DNA from 2 places in the Paenibacillus sp. Marseille-Q7038 genome. Region 1 is predicted to be linked to the other one. Evidence: riboswitches for the same ligand, from Rfam matches in the RefSeq annotation. Region 1 holds a riboswitch; the other holds the start of a gene.

What was found. A riboswitch is a leader RNA that binds a small molecule or an ion and turns the genes downstream of it on or off. The one in region 1 is predicted to bind thiamine pyrophosphate.
Region 2: it holds a riboswitch for thiamine pyrophosphate, as region 1 does, so the genes downstream of both, ACWPWY_RS10780 (thiamine phosphate synthase) here and ACWPWY_RS15135 (ECF transporter S component) in region 1, are expected to answer to the same signal.

The regions. Positions count from the first base shown of each region.
Region 1 covers NZ_CBCOOM010000001.1:3,177,613-3,185,073, forward strand. The annotation lists gene ACWPWY_RS15125 (energy-coupling factor transporter transmembrane component T family protein) at 1-224, opposite strand, end outside; gene ACWPWY_RS15130 (ABC transporter ATP-binding protein) at 215-1,684, opposite strand; gene ACWPWY_RS15135 (ECF transporter S component) at 1,708-2,319, opposite strand; TPP riboswitch at 2,509-2,618, opposite strand; gene ACWPWY_RS15140 (AraC family transcriptional regulator) at 2,674-3,567, opposite strand; gene ACWPWY_RS15145 (PAS domain S-box protein) at 3,634-5,538, opposite strand; gene ACWPWY_RS15150 (MetQ/NlpA family ABC transporter substrate-binding protein) at 5,773-6,630, opposite strand; gene ACWPWY_RS15155 (methionine ABC transporter permease) at 6,678-7,349, opposite strand; gene ACWPWY_RS15160 (methionine ABC transporter ATP-binding protein) at 7,346-7,461, opposite strand, start outside.
Region 2 covers NZ_CBCOOM010000001.1:2,276,293-2,283,753, forward strand. The annotation lists gene ACWPWY_RS10755 (thiamine diphosphokinase) at 1-570, shown strand, start outside; gene ACWPWY_RS10760 (ThiF family adenylyltransferase) at 637-1,713, opposite strand; gene ACWPWY_RS10765 (HisA/HisF-related TIM barrel protein) at 1,710-2,477, opposite strand; gene thiS (sulfur carrier protein ThiS) at 2,480-2,683, opposite strand; gene thiO (glycine oxidase ThiO) at 2,680-3,834, opposite strand; gene ACWPWY_RS10780 (thiamine phosphate synthase) at 3,861-4,535, opposite strand; TPP riboswitch at 4,743-4,846, opposite strand; gene ACWPWY_RS10785 (ABC-F family ATP-binding cassette domain-containing protein) at 4,924-6,474, opposite strand; gene ACWPWY_RS10790 (hypothetical protein) at 6,627-7,461, opposite strand, start outside.

The DNA of each region.
Region 1 (7,461 bases):
GTCGATATAAATACCAGAATAAATGGGGATGCATACAGGAGTAGACGAAGCGGAGGATGACCGGAACCGATTAAGAGAAGCAGCATAGCGATTGTTAAATAGATCATCATATTGAGATTGTGGATGAGGATTACCACAAGAAACATCAATGCGAACGTAATCAGCTTAAACCCGGGGTTAACCCGGTGCAACCAAGTGTCATGGTATGGGATATTTAATTGCAAATGGTGATTCTCCCCTCTGCTGCCTGCCATACAGAAGTACAATACCGAGCTACGATCTCTTCGTCATGAGTCACCATGATAATAGCTGTTCCTTCACTTCGCAGACGCTCAAGTTCATCCAGCATCGCAAATGTATTTCTTGCATCCTGCCCAAAGGTGGGCTCATCAAGCAGCAATACACGGGGATTACGAACAATTGCGGAAGCAACACTCAGCCTTCTTTTTTGTCCAAGAGACAGCTCGTAAGGATGCCTGTTCTCTAGTCCATTCAGATGGAACCTTTGCAGCAGTTCTTCCACTCGTACTCGGCGTTCTTTCTTCGATATGGGCTCAGACAGCAGTGAATATTCAACTTCATTCCATACGGAATGCGTAATAAACTGCAATTCTGGATTCTGGAATACATAGGCCATCTGCTGTGCTGCCTGCTTGGTATTTTTCGGCTCGATACCTTTCATTAGATACGTACCGGTCATAGGGAGCAGCTTCATTAATCCAAGCAAAAATGAACTCTTCCCTGCACCATTGGGTCCCGTAATTCCAATAAAGTCACCAGGTAGCACCTGAAGCTCCTCTGCTCGAATCACAGGCTTGCTGCTACGATGAATCACACATTCACGAAGCAAAAGAAGTGGCTCTGCTCCCTTCTCAATAGCTGCGGCATTCTCCTGCCTAAGAGGTCTAGGCCAATTCTTCCAAGTCCCCGGATACCAGATGCCATAATCCGTTATCGTCTGCTGATGCTGACTGAAGATCTCTTCCGCCCTGCCATCTGCCATGATCTCTCCTTCGGAAGATAAGACAATAATGCGATCTACAAAATCAAGGATATAATCAATCTTATGTTCGACTATAATCACGGTACGTTCCCCAGCAATGTCTCGAATCGTAGCCCATACTTCAAGCGTCCCTTCTTTATCTAGCAGCGCTGTTGGTTCATCTAGAAAAAGGACACTAGGTTCTACTCCAAGTACCGAAGCAATGGCCAGACGCTGTTTCATACCTTGGGAGAGAGCTTGCACCGGTGTATGTAAGTCAGGTAAGTCAAGTCCAACAAGACTTAGAAGTTCTCTAATCTTCGCTTGCATCTCTTCTCGGGGAACCTGACGATTCTCTAACACAAAAGCCAATTCCTCATCTACATAGGGCATACAAAACTGAGTATCTGGATCTTGAAAAACAATACCTGGATGGGCAGGAATATGTACATGATCTGCCTTCATCGGCACATCAACGGAATGAGGAATAAGTCCGCTCAGCACTTGAAGTAGTGTTGACTTTCCGCTGCCACTAGCACCAAGCAGTAACACTTTCTCCCCTTGATTTATAGTTAAAGATAATTTGTTGAACCAAATCTGAGATTCTCCGGGAAACTTCAGACGCAGATCGTCAATAGCTACTGCTACTGACTGCTGAGTAACGTATGCTTTCTCCTGTGTCTGCAAAGCTTTGTCCTCCATCGGACCTGTTATAGAAGGACACATTAGTGCAGTGCCTCCATATCTTCTTTCGTCGTTTTTCTTAAAGATTTCGTTACCCCCGTTATTTCCAAAGCTTTATACAGTGAATAAGCAACAATACCAGCTAACAAAATACTTCCGGCTAATCTTAGCCCAATAAGCAACGCATAACTCCACGTTTGCAATGAATCGATATAACCATATCCAAAATCAAGGATTAGGGAGCCGGCCGCTGATCCGATAGCAGCAAGTGACGTAATCCATACATTTACTTTTCGATAGAAAAACAGCGCAAAAATAAGTTCAGCTCCGAGTCCTTGTACCGCGCCATAGATCAGCGTAGAGATCCCCCACTCACTTCCTAAAAATGCACTTACGGTCGATGCCGCAATCTCTGCTAGAAGGGCAACACCTGGTTTACGAATGACGAGAAAAGCAAAGGTCCCTGCCATAAACCACATGCCGTAAATCATTTGTTCCGCATGGAGTCCAAACGGTTTGACTAGATCATAAGTAGGTCCCCATATTTTATAAATGATCCCAAATACAACAGCAAGCACAATCGTAACTAGAATATCGGTTAATGTAAGTCCTTTGCGCCCTGACTCTGAACTACGGCCTTTTGTCTGCAACATGTACAATTCCTCCTTAGAATATCAAAAAAAGCCTCCCCAATTCGGGCAGGCCAGGTAAGGACGCATCTGTATTCGCATCTAAAAAACAAAGGGTACACTTGGTCGGCAGCAATGGCTTGGAGAGTTACCTCACATCATTTCGTTCAGCTGGCTGCTTCTGCATTCATGCATCACATTTGTTCCTACATACGATTCGCGATATTCGTTCTCTACGCTGGCATTACCCAGATCAGATCTACGGTCAGCGGCATAAGGCCGCTCTCTCAGCCTGACTTCATCAAGCTCCCGTTCGTGCTTTTTAAGTTAGTTACAATGTACATGAAATATGCTTAATTGGCAATTACTTCTACAAAGTCACCAAGATCTGCGCTCCGTCTGTTCTCTGTAGGTACTAGGAGTGAGTCCGGTATGTTTTTTAAACAGAGTATGAAAATACTGACTGCTGCTGACCCCTACATAGTCACATAGTTCGTATATAGGTATGTCTGTCTGCTGAAGCAGCATTTTGGCTTTTTCCATCCGAATCCCAGTCAGATATTCTGTCAGCGTCTGGGATGTGCTTATCTTAAATATTCGCTGTAGATATCCCGGATGAAGACGGACTTCCGCCGCTAAATCCTTAATTTGAATATTGCGATCATAATTCTGATGCATGTAGAGAATACATCGTTTGACATAACCTTCTGCACTCGGTTCTCTTGTCATTACCACTTCTTCGCGGAGCCTTGCAATACGTACAAACAGTTGTAAAAACAACAGATCCGTCATCGTATTTTTCTGTCCTACCGGTTGCCGGTCCAGCTCCAACACCAGACTTTTGAGCACATAATATACCTCTTCCGGATCGGAGAGGACCATGTACTCAAAAGGAGATTTCACAAAATCGGATAAGGCCTTTTCTTCTGCCAATAACGATTTCACTGACGAATCAAATGAAGTGTCTCCTTCTTCAAAACCAAACTCCACATTTAGCATCCGGCAGGCAACTTCCGGCTCTACGATGAGTCTATGCGAGACATCTGCGTCCAAAATAATAAACTCGCCTTTACGCAGCATGATCAATTCACGATGTCCATCCTTGCACTTCACATCAATGGTACATCCTCCTTGAATCACATACATAATCTCAGTCCAGCGATGTTCGTGGTAGGCCATCTCATAGTCTTTCCATTGCTTATAGTAGTAGGCATAGAAGTACGGGTTCCACGAGCCTTCTGACGGATGCATGCAGAAGAAACTGCCTGACATGTTAAAGCCCCCCTGTATTTCGAATCAGAATTATAGATTCAGAAGATGAAATACCACCAGGGGACCTTACGTCAGTCGTAGGGTTCTGAACTTCTCGATAACCTCAGATATTGAATTCATACTTAATGGCTTGCTTATATATTCATCCATGCCCAAAGACATGTACTTCTCCCGATCTCCTTTTATTGCATGTGCCGTTACAGCCACAATATAAGGACTATCCTCTGCTAGCTGTTCACGAATCAGGCGTGTAGATTCCACTCCATCCATGATCGGCATTTGAATATCCATAAACACGATATCATAGGAATCTTCCAAACAAGCTTTCAATGCTTCTTTTCCGTTAGGAACAACAATAGCCTTGTAACCTAATTTATTCATCATTTTAACAAGGACGATCTGATTAACCTCATTATCTTCTACGACAAGAATACGCAGTCCACTATCTATTTCATCATCGTATCTTTGATTATGTCTGTCCTCGATCAATTCGAGGTTGGTCTGCAGAGAAAAGTAAGCAGTAAACACAAAACGTGAACCCGATTGGTACCTTCTAGGCTCATATCTGATCTCTCCGCCCATCAGTTCTACCATCTTCTTACTGATCGCAAGACCGAGTCCCGTTCCTTCGATTTGTCTTGTCATGTAATGATCCACTTGGTAAAAAGGTTCGAAAAGCCTTTCTGCTTTACTTTCCGGAATGCCAATACCCGTGTCCAACACTTCGAATTCAAGACACACTTCATCATCGTCTTGGTCGATTTTTTTGGCAGATAAAGAAATGGTACCCTTCTGTGTAAATTTAATCGCATTACTGAGCAGATTAATTAAAACTTGTCTCAGCTTATTACCATCGCCCATCAGCTTATCAGGAATACTCTCATCGACTGATATTTCTACATGCAAATCTTTATTCTTAGCCCTTGGCAGATTTAGATAGTAGACATCAGAAAGAATCGAGTTTAACTGCATCGGTTCAATCGATAGTTCCATTCTTCCAGATTCGACTTTAGAGAAATCAAGAATATCATTAATGATCGTAAGGAGCGCTTCCCCACTCTGCTTAATGATGGATGCATACTGCATTTGTTCATCAGATAGCTCCGTCTCCACAAGTAAATCTGTCATTCCAATTACACCATTCATCGGAGTTCGTATCTCATGACTCATCATAGCTAAAAACTCACTTTTTGCTTTGTTCGTTCTTTCCGCCGCTTCTTTTTCAATAATAAGCCGCTTCTCTTCTGTCATATCTTTCGCAATTAGATAAAAACCGACTTTATGATCATGGATAATAATAGGCGCCAAAGTAGCGAGTATTTCCACCACATGTCCATCCTTGTGACGAACCACATTAATATCTCGTTCAATTGCCGTATAATCCTCGTCTACAAAAGCCAGATTGGCAATGGCTTCTTCCCCTACAATACGAGAGATCCGAGTACCAATTAATTCAGAAATTGTATATCCCGTAAGACGTTCTGCTATCTGGTTTCCATTAATGATACTCCCATCAAGCCCAAAAGAAATAATCGCATCATGATTATACTTTTTAAGTGATGTATACCTTTCCACACTCTCTAATAGTTTCAGTTCTGCCACCTTACTGCTTGTAATATCTATCATATGAACAACATAATAGGCAGGTTCTCCCGTTTGTGGATCACAGTATAAAGAGATATAGACACAAGCCCAGACTACATTACCGTTTCTATGTAGATATTGTTTTTCATTCTCGTAACCAGAAGACATCTTCGATACAAGTTCAGTTGGGGGTATATCCTCTGATAGTATATAGTCAAGTGCAGGAAGCGTAATAAGCTCTTCTCTGCTAAATCCTATGATTTGGCATGCTGCAGGATTCACATCGATCCATTTACCGTCTAATGATACAAATGCAACTCCAACAGGCGCTTGAGTAAAAATGTGCTCTACTAAATTTATATTTTCTAATCGTTCCAGGTCACTCATCTCAGCACCTCCTCACATGGACTATTATACAACTAGTGAGTGGACTTGTGGACGGGTTGTTTTATGAAAAACTACCATAATGATCAATATTTTTGTAAAAAACGGTTAAAATACTCATTTTCTAAAAAGTAAGGCTGATTCCAGCTTTTTTTCGCTTCTTTTTCTCGTTTATTCTCACTAAAAAAGAGATGACATATGCGCCATACAAGGCATGTCATCTCTCTTTATCATGATTTAAAATGCAGGAATCATCGTATCCTTATGATAATCTTCAATAAATTTTCTAGCTTCGTCACTTGTCAGTGCAGCTGCCAGTTTTTGAATTGCTTCGGAGTCTTTGTTATCTTCACGTGCAACCAGCGATATAGCAAATTCCTCATCCAGTGCTTCCGTGACAATCGCATCCTTAGGTGTTAAACCAAGCGGAGAAGCATAGGCAGGATAGAGTGTAACCATATCCACGTCATCATAAGCACGGCCAAGCATGAGAAGATCTACTTCTTGGAACTTATAGTTCTTCGGATTCTCGATAATATCAGACTGAAGGGCGTTAATACCCACGCCATCCTTTAGTGTAATCATTCCGTTCTCAGCAAACATCGCAAGGGAACGTCCAATATTGGCTGGGTCATTCGGAATTCCAATCGTTGCACCCTCTGGTAACTCCTCAATACTGTTGTATTTCTTAGAGTAACCACCGTAAATAATGTGATAAATGGGTGTAACCATGACGAGGTTTCCGTCATTATTTTCGTTATATTGCTCCATGAACACTTTATGCTGGAAGAAGTTCGCATCCACTTCTTTGTTCTTCAAAGCCTCATTAGGCTGAATATTATCGGATACACTCACGACTTCAAGCTGAATGCCATCTTCTTCAAGCACCGGTTTTATCGCTTCCATCATATCGACCATTGCAGACAGACTACTAGCTACTTTGATCTTCTGCATCTCTCCTTCTTGAGAAGCACTTGAGTCCCCCTGAACCCCGTCACTGCTCTCTGAACTACAAGCAGCTAGAGCTAACATCAATACCGCCAACATAGCAAGTCCAAGCCATTGTTTCATGCCATTCTTTTTTGTCTTAATCATCTGTTATTCCTCTCTTCTTCCTATTCGAATGCAAAACATTGTACTTATTAACGTTTATCCAGAATACGTGCCAAAAGATTCCCCAAATACTGAATAAGCTGCACGAGTACAATCATAATGACAATTGTGAATACCATAAGTTCGGTTTCATACCGCTGATATCCATATCTAATAGCAAAATCGCCAATTCCTCCGCCGCCAACGACACCGACAACAGTGGAGTAGGAAATAAAGCTGACCGTAGACAAGGTTAAACCTCGAACCAGGCCTGACCTTGCCTCGACATACAAAAATTTATAAATAAACTGAAACAGATTCGCACCCATGGAAGACGCGGCCTCAACCACACCTTTCGGCACTTCAAGCAGTGACTGCTCAGCCAGCCTTGAATAACTGGCGATGGCTACAACAGCAAGCGGAATCGATGCAGCGGTTGTACCAAGCGCGGTTCCTACAATCATTCGTGTCAAAGGAATCATAAAAACAACGAGCAACAAGAATGGAAAAGAACGAATGATATTTACGACAACGTCAAGTATGGTGAATAATACAACGTTCTCATATTTTTGACCTTTTCGCGTTAAGTATAGCAGTGTTCCCAGCGGAAGTCCGATTAGGATTGCAGCCGCCAGCGAGACGCCAACCATAAAAAAGGTTTGTCCGATGGCTTCCCACATTTCACTTTCATATTTTTCTATATACGTTTCATAAAAATTCATCTCTCGTCATCACCTGCTTCCTGCTCCTCATACCAGGCGAGCATATCAGGTGGCAATGACCCTTCCCTAATTGGCAGTGTACGCACGATTTTTCCTGAATCCATAAAGGATA
Region 2 (7,461 bases), 900 kb from region 1:
GATACCGTCATCGGTGCTGATTATGGTGCATGGTTCCTAGTCCAGCATGGAATTACACCTGATCTCTCCGCTGGAGACTTTGATTCGGTTACAGAAGAGCAACTTCATAAAATACAGCAAAACAGTAAACAATTTGTTAGTTGTGACCCGATTAACAAGAATTTATCTGATACTGAATTGGCTTTAGAATATGCAATCGAAATGAAACCTGAGGAAATTATCATTTACGGTGCAATCGGAACAAGACTGGATCATACGCTTGCTAATATTCAGATTATGTCTAAAGTGCTAAGACGTGGGATTCCATGTTCTATCCGAAATCAACATAACCATATATCAGTAACGGACTCGGTACATATCGTTCAGCGTAGTGATTTTCCTTATGTATCACTCATCCCTCTGTCCAATGAGGTTACCGGAATTACGCTCGAAGGATTTATGTATCCACTTCATGACGCCGTACTCTCTATCGGTGAATCTCTTGGAATCAGTAATCGGCTGCTGAATGAAACAGGAACAATAACCATAAAAGAAGGATTACTCCTGGTTATTGAGAGTAAAGATGAGTAATGACAGAACAAACAACCATTCACTTCATTGTGAATGGTTGTTTTTATGAATGATATTTTATAAGCATTAACCGAAGTAACGGTGGTACAGCGTTTTTGCTGCTGCCTTATCTTTTGTACCATGTACGAGAACCCGCCCGTCTTTAAAAATAACCATTCGCTGGGCATCAAGCTGAAAAGAAATCAAAAAAGGATTACGTTCTACCTTGCCTTGATTCAGTCTGCGAAGGCGCTCTGCAACCTGCTCCAAATCCCACTCTATTTTACGGGCAGGACGTATTTGTACCGTATCCCGCCCGCACAAAACCTCAGACCTATCGTTATTAGCAGCATTTAAATAGGGATACGTGCGTTCCGCTCCGCAAGAAAGACATGCTGGATTCTTCGCTCGATCTACACCAATTGAAGTATATTCGTTGCGCCACATTTCAAAAGATAATAACTTTTTACGCATCACATCATCATTCCCACTCAGCCATTTAAAAGCTTCCATTGTCTGATTAGCCGTTACCATCTGTACAGTCTGAGGTAATATCCCCGCAGTATCACAGGTATCTCCGCCAAGCGGAACTTCTCCTAGCAGACAATTTAGACACGGGGTCTTACCGGGAATAAAAGTGTAGGTAATCCCGTAACTGCCAACACAGCCTCCATAAATCCATGGAATGCCATATTTCACAGCTAAATCATTAATAATGAGTCTTGTGTCAAAATTATCTGTCGCATCCATCACTAGATCTGCAGCCTCGATTAACTCTTCTAATTCATCAATCCCTGCATCCATAACATGAATATCAATCGTGATTTCAGAGTTAATGGCCTGCAGCCGTTTCTGAGCAGCCACGGCTTTTGGAAGCCGCTGCTTAACATCATCTTCATTATATAGCTGCTGTCTTTGCAGATTAGACCACTCCACATAATCGCGATCTACGATCGTAAGGTGACCTACCCCTCCTCTTGCCAGCGTTTCAGCGATTCCTGTGCCTAGTGCACCCGCACCGATAATAAGCACATGGCTGTCCATTATTTTCTTCTGACCTTCGACTCCAAGCGGAGCAAAAAGTGTCTGCCTTGAATATCGTTCATAATGCTGAACTTCTATATTATCTTCGTTATTATGCGCAGATGAAACTTCTTTGTTCAATTCTCAAACATCCCTTCCAGCGGACTGCTTGCTGCTGCATACCGTTTCACAGGAATCATCCCGGATTCGTATGCTTTTCTTCCTGCCCAGACTGCATATTTCATCGCTTCTGCCATCACGACCGGATTGCCTGCGCCTGATACAGCTGAATTTAGAAGCACGGCATCTGCACCTAGTTCCATGGCATACGCCGCATCGCGAGGTGATCGTATTCCTGCGTCAATGATAACAGGGACAGCCGCTTGTTCTATAATTAATTCAAGTGCCCTTGGGTTGTTAATGCCTTGTCCAGAACCAATAGGTGACGCTCCAGGCATAAGCGCATGAACACCCATCCTTTCAAGTCTTTGTGCAAGAATGACATCATCCGATGTATACGGAAGGACAATAAAGCCTTCCTCAAGCAGGATTTCACATGCTTTTACCGTTTCTAATGGGTCAGGAAGAAGTGTTCGTTCATCCTGGGTGACTTCAACCTTTATCATATCACATAGACCTGAAGCTTTCGCGAGCCTTGCAATTCGTATAGCTTCCTCGGCGGTTTTTGCACCCGCTGTATTAGGCAATAATGTATACTTCATGAGATCGAGCTGATCTAGAAAATGAGGTTCGTTTTTCTTATCTAAATTGAGTCTTCGTACTGCAAACGTAAGAATCTCTGTTTCTGAAATTTCAACTGCCTTTCCCTGTACATCCAGATTCTCAAATTTACCTGTTCCGAGCAATAGCCGAGAATAAAAATTATATTTACCGATCGTTAACATCATTATCCCCCTCCTACAAAATGTACAATTTCGATATGGTCTCCATCTTTTAATAATGTGTTTGTATGCATATCTTTCGTCAAAATTTGTTCGTTACATTCAATGACTACGGTCTTTACGCCAAGGTCTAGTGACTCCAGCAAATCTTTGACACTTAATTGATCCTCATCTATTTGCATGTGCTGTCCGTTTACTTTTAGTTTCAATGAATTCCGCTCCTCTCTTTTATAATCCGGCTTGCTGAAAAGGAACTGATACCGATCTCATCTTCCGTTTCTCCAGATAACAAGCGGCTCATCGTCTCTCCTGTGACTGCACTAAGTAAAATACCATTGCGATAATGACCTACTGCAAGATACAAGCCTTGAACTTCAGAATAAGCTCCTATGTAGGGTAGTCCATCTATTGTTTGTGGCCTTAGGCCCGCCCATGTGTGCAGAAAAGAAGCTTCACCTATATCAGGAATCCAGCCTGCTGCTTTATGTAAAAGGGTATTCAGGCCAGAGACACTTACTTTATTATCATTTCCGTAAGGAATACTCGTGGCACCGATCCAAATTTCCTGATTTGGTTTGGGAACAATGTAAACATCAGGAGTATAGATCGTATAGCGCAAAGTTTCACTATTCATTGATAGGGCTATCATTTCGCCTTTTACAGGATAGATATTCAGTTCAATGTTGATAGTCCCTAGAATTCTATTGCTGCCAAGTCCTGCCGCAACCACCACTTTATCTGCTGTATAAATACCTTGATTCGTCTCTACTCCGGTAACACGGTCATTTTCGAGTAGTAGTCTTGAAACGGAGCAGTCATCGATAAAAGTAGCTCCTTTCTTTTGTGCACCTTTGATATAAGCTTTGGTTAACTCGGCAGGTAGCAGTTGATGTTCTTGGGAATAAAATAAAGCACCTTCTGCTTTCCCCGTGATTTTTGGAATTTCATTTTGTAGTTTGATCTTGTCCCACCAGTGTCCCTGCTTTGTCTGATCTATGGTTTTTGAGAATTTTTCTTCTTGGTACCTATCTTCCATAAAAGGTACGACAAAGCCATTATCGTTGATGGCTACGTTGACTTCACTGTGTAGCTTTAGATCATCAATTAATGGTCCCATAAGCTGCTGGCTGCGCTGCGCCCATCTCCTAATTTCCTCTGATGAAAAATGTTCAAGCCCTGCTGCAAGCATCCCCGCTGCATGACCAGAAGCTCCATTCGCCTGATGAGCACCTTCAAGCTGTATTACGTCCATTCCGTCACATGACAAGTAATAAGCTATAGCGGATCCGATGACACCGCCTCCAATAACAAGCACTTCCGCATTCCGTTTGTTTTCCTGATCTAATCTGTTTAAAGTCAATTATCTTCCCCTCCATCCCTTGCCCGCTATTTGATATCCCCATACTTATCTAATTCTTTTCTATACCTATAGACAGCTTCCAGCGGATCTTCCGACTGTAATACTCCTGAAATTACGGCAATCCCACTTGCCCCCGCCCACATCAGTTCTTCAACCCGCGAAGGTGTAATTCCACCAATGGCGATCACAGGCAGGTTAATCACTTCACAAATCTCCTGAAGGGAAGCAAGTGTTCTGGGGGGCAGCCCTGGTTTACTATGAGAAGGGTACATATGTCCGTAAAAAACATAATCTGCTCCCTTTTTTTCAGCAATCTTCGCTTCTTCCAGTGAATGGACAGAGACACCAAGTCTTATAGCTCGTTTCGTTGATGCCTTAGGCTTCACTTCTTTTCTCACTTCTTTTCTGTGCAATGAAGTTTTCAAAGCGTGGCTTATTTCTTGCACTCCCACATGGAGAGCTCCTGTTTTGTAGGCAAGCGCAAGCTCTTGGTGACGGTTTAGGGTCAACTTATTCATAGGAATCTTTAGCTCTACCACATGTTGTACGATCTTCTCCATTTCTTCGTAACTACTTTCCTTCTTCCGAAGATGAAATGAAGTGATATACGGCCAAATCTCCACAAAATGGTTTAGTTCTACTAAATCATGACTCATCTGCTGAGAAGAAATCACATGAAATTCAATAGATTTTGTTGACAATTCTCTTTCTCCTCCATCCTGATGTGCCGAGAGTATGATTTAAAATGAACGCAAAAAAACCACTCCTCGTAAGGAGTGGTTTGGTTAGGCGGAATTGAAAATGAGCATTCGCTAAAGTGATATAAAGCAACAAGGAAGGATTTTCTCTCCCTCTTAGCATCAACTTAGCCATATACTGTATTCAATACGTCAAAACTCATACTAGCACAAGCTGCTAGCCCACTTCCCTACGCTGGTTCTAACCAGATCAGGTTCAAAGGGTCTGGAAATATATCCATCTCAGCCGACAAGCGGCCCCCCTAGTGATTCGTCGATATAAAGTTACGTTCAGATGCTCATTCTATCACAAATGAGAAAATTTGTAAAAGAGAGACTCATTAGCATATGACTACGCTTCTTGAGACCATTCCTCCACATTCCAAGTCTTAGTTACCCAATCTTCGTAGAAATCAGGTTCGTGAGATACAAGAATCACAGTACCTTTAAATTCTTTTAGCGCGCGTTTCAACTCTTCTTTAGCCACAACGTCTAAGTGATTCGTAGGCTCATCAAATAGAATCCAGTTCGTTTCGCGCATCATTAATTTACATAGCCGTACTTTAGCCTGTTCTCCACCGCTCAGCATATTTAGAGGTCTTGTGATGTGTTCATTTTTAAGACCGCAGCGAGCAAGATGTGCCCGTACTTCATGCTGATTCAGATGAGAGAACTCATTCCATACATCATCGATTGGTGTGATTTTCTCAGGACGAACTTCCTGTTCGAAATAAGAAGGGAACAAAAAGTCACCAAGGTACGTTTTACCGCTATATGCCGGAATTTTACCAAGAATTGTCTTAAGCAACGTTGATTTACCTACACCATTACAGCCGACAATAGCAATTTTTTCCCCACGCTCAATCGTCATCGTCATCTTCGGAAGGAGTGGGCGGTCATAACCAATTTCAAAATCGATTCCTTCAAATACCGTTTTACCACTGGCTCTAGCTTCTTTAAATCCGAATATAGGCTTCGCAGCTTCTTCTGGGCGATCAATTCGTTCTAGACGATCTAGTTGTTTCTCACGGCTCTTCGCTCGGCCTGACGTTGAATATCTCGCTTTATTACGCTGAATAAAGTCTTCCTGCTTCTTGATAAACTCCTGTTGTTTCTCATAAGCATCAATATGCTGATTCTTATTCACATCGGCCATATCAAGGAATTTTTCGTAATTCGCCGTATAACGTGTGAGCTTCGCGAATTCCAAATGGTAGATTACATTAACCACCTTGTTCATAAATTCCGTATCATGAGAAATAAGCATAAACGCATACGGATAATCGTTCAAGTAACGAGTAAGCCATTCAATATGCTCTACATCCAAATAGTTAGTAGGCTCATCCAAGAGCAGAACATTAGGTTTCTCAAGCAACAATTTTGCAAGCAGTACCTTTGTACGTTGTCCTCCACTAAGTGCAGATACATCCCGATCAAGTCCAATAGCAGACAAACCAAGTCCGTTCGCCATTTCTTCCACTTTCACATCAATGAGGTAGAAATCTCCGATTTCCAGCTGCTCCTGAATTTCTCCCATTTCCTCAAGCAATTGCTCAAGTTCTTCTGGCGTAGCATCACTCATTCGTTCTGTGATTTCTAACATTTCTTTTTCCAATTCAAGCAAAGGTAAAAATGCATCCTTCAAGACATCTCGAATTGTTTTTCCCGGAGTCAGTTTCGTATGCTGGTCTAAGTAACCGTAACGAACTTTTGGTGTCCACTCCACTTTACCGCTGTCTTTCAGCAGTTTACCCGTTAAAATATTCATGAGTGTCGATTTTCCGACCCCATTCGCTCCTACAATCCCAACACGCTCTCCTGCAAGCAGGCGGAAGGATACATTTTTAAATAAAGTGCGATCTCCAAAATTGTGACTTACATTTTCAACAGTCAATAAACTCATATCGTGCGATTGGCTCCTATCTGTATGGCAGTATGCCTATATTATCTTGTTCATATTTCACTCTAATATGATATATTAGCACAAGACAGAGCTCTACCGAAACAAGGAGTTTAAATAAGCCATAAACTTCTTACAAATATATTTCAGAAAAACTAGAAACCGCCTTGTCCTTCATAACAAGTTTGCTCATAGTAACCAGAGGCGGCTGCTTCTTTTGCATTGTTGAACCTTTCTACTTGCCTATAAGGAAAGGCACATCCGCTTTTATAGTAATATTTAGAACCTGTCGATTCATCAATCGCACCGATGATCACGTCTTTTTTTACTAATCTTCCACTTCCAAATGCATAATTATTGTAATACTGATCGCCAACGGGAATTCCCTGAATAAAAGCCATGACTCCCACATCATCAATTGTGTTGTACCACTCTTCTTGTGGAATGATAGGAAGTGTAAACTGATATCCATTCCCGTTACGAAGTATATGATCATTATGATATGTAATAGCGCTCGCAAGATGATCCTGAATTGAGCTGACTATGACTTGTCTTCTTACATTTTCAAATCCTTCTGCATCTTGCAATAAAGGTACAGAGGTTAGCAATTGTAGCTCATTCCGGTAACCCTCTATCCATTGATCCGTGCCTTGAACGTATACGTGTACATAATCATCCAGCGTGAATCGAAATAGGTTGCCATCGTCATCTTCATATACATACAATTTCTTCTCCGTCCATAAATGCTTTTCTGCCTCATTTCCAAAAACATCTGTGTAAGCTGTGGAACGATAAAGATAGAACCCATCATAATCGATAACGACCAGAGCGGGCAGGTAGGTAAGAAAAGCTTGCTGCGCAGGTAGGTCCTCGAGTCCAAAATTGATTGCAATGGACCGCATGAATTGATTCAACAGAAGATCCTTATCCACCTTGAGCAGCTTGACTGAATCATAACGTGTTTCAAACGATGGATCCTCGTTCTGATGC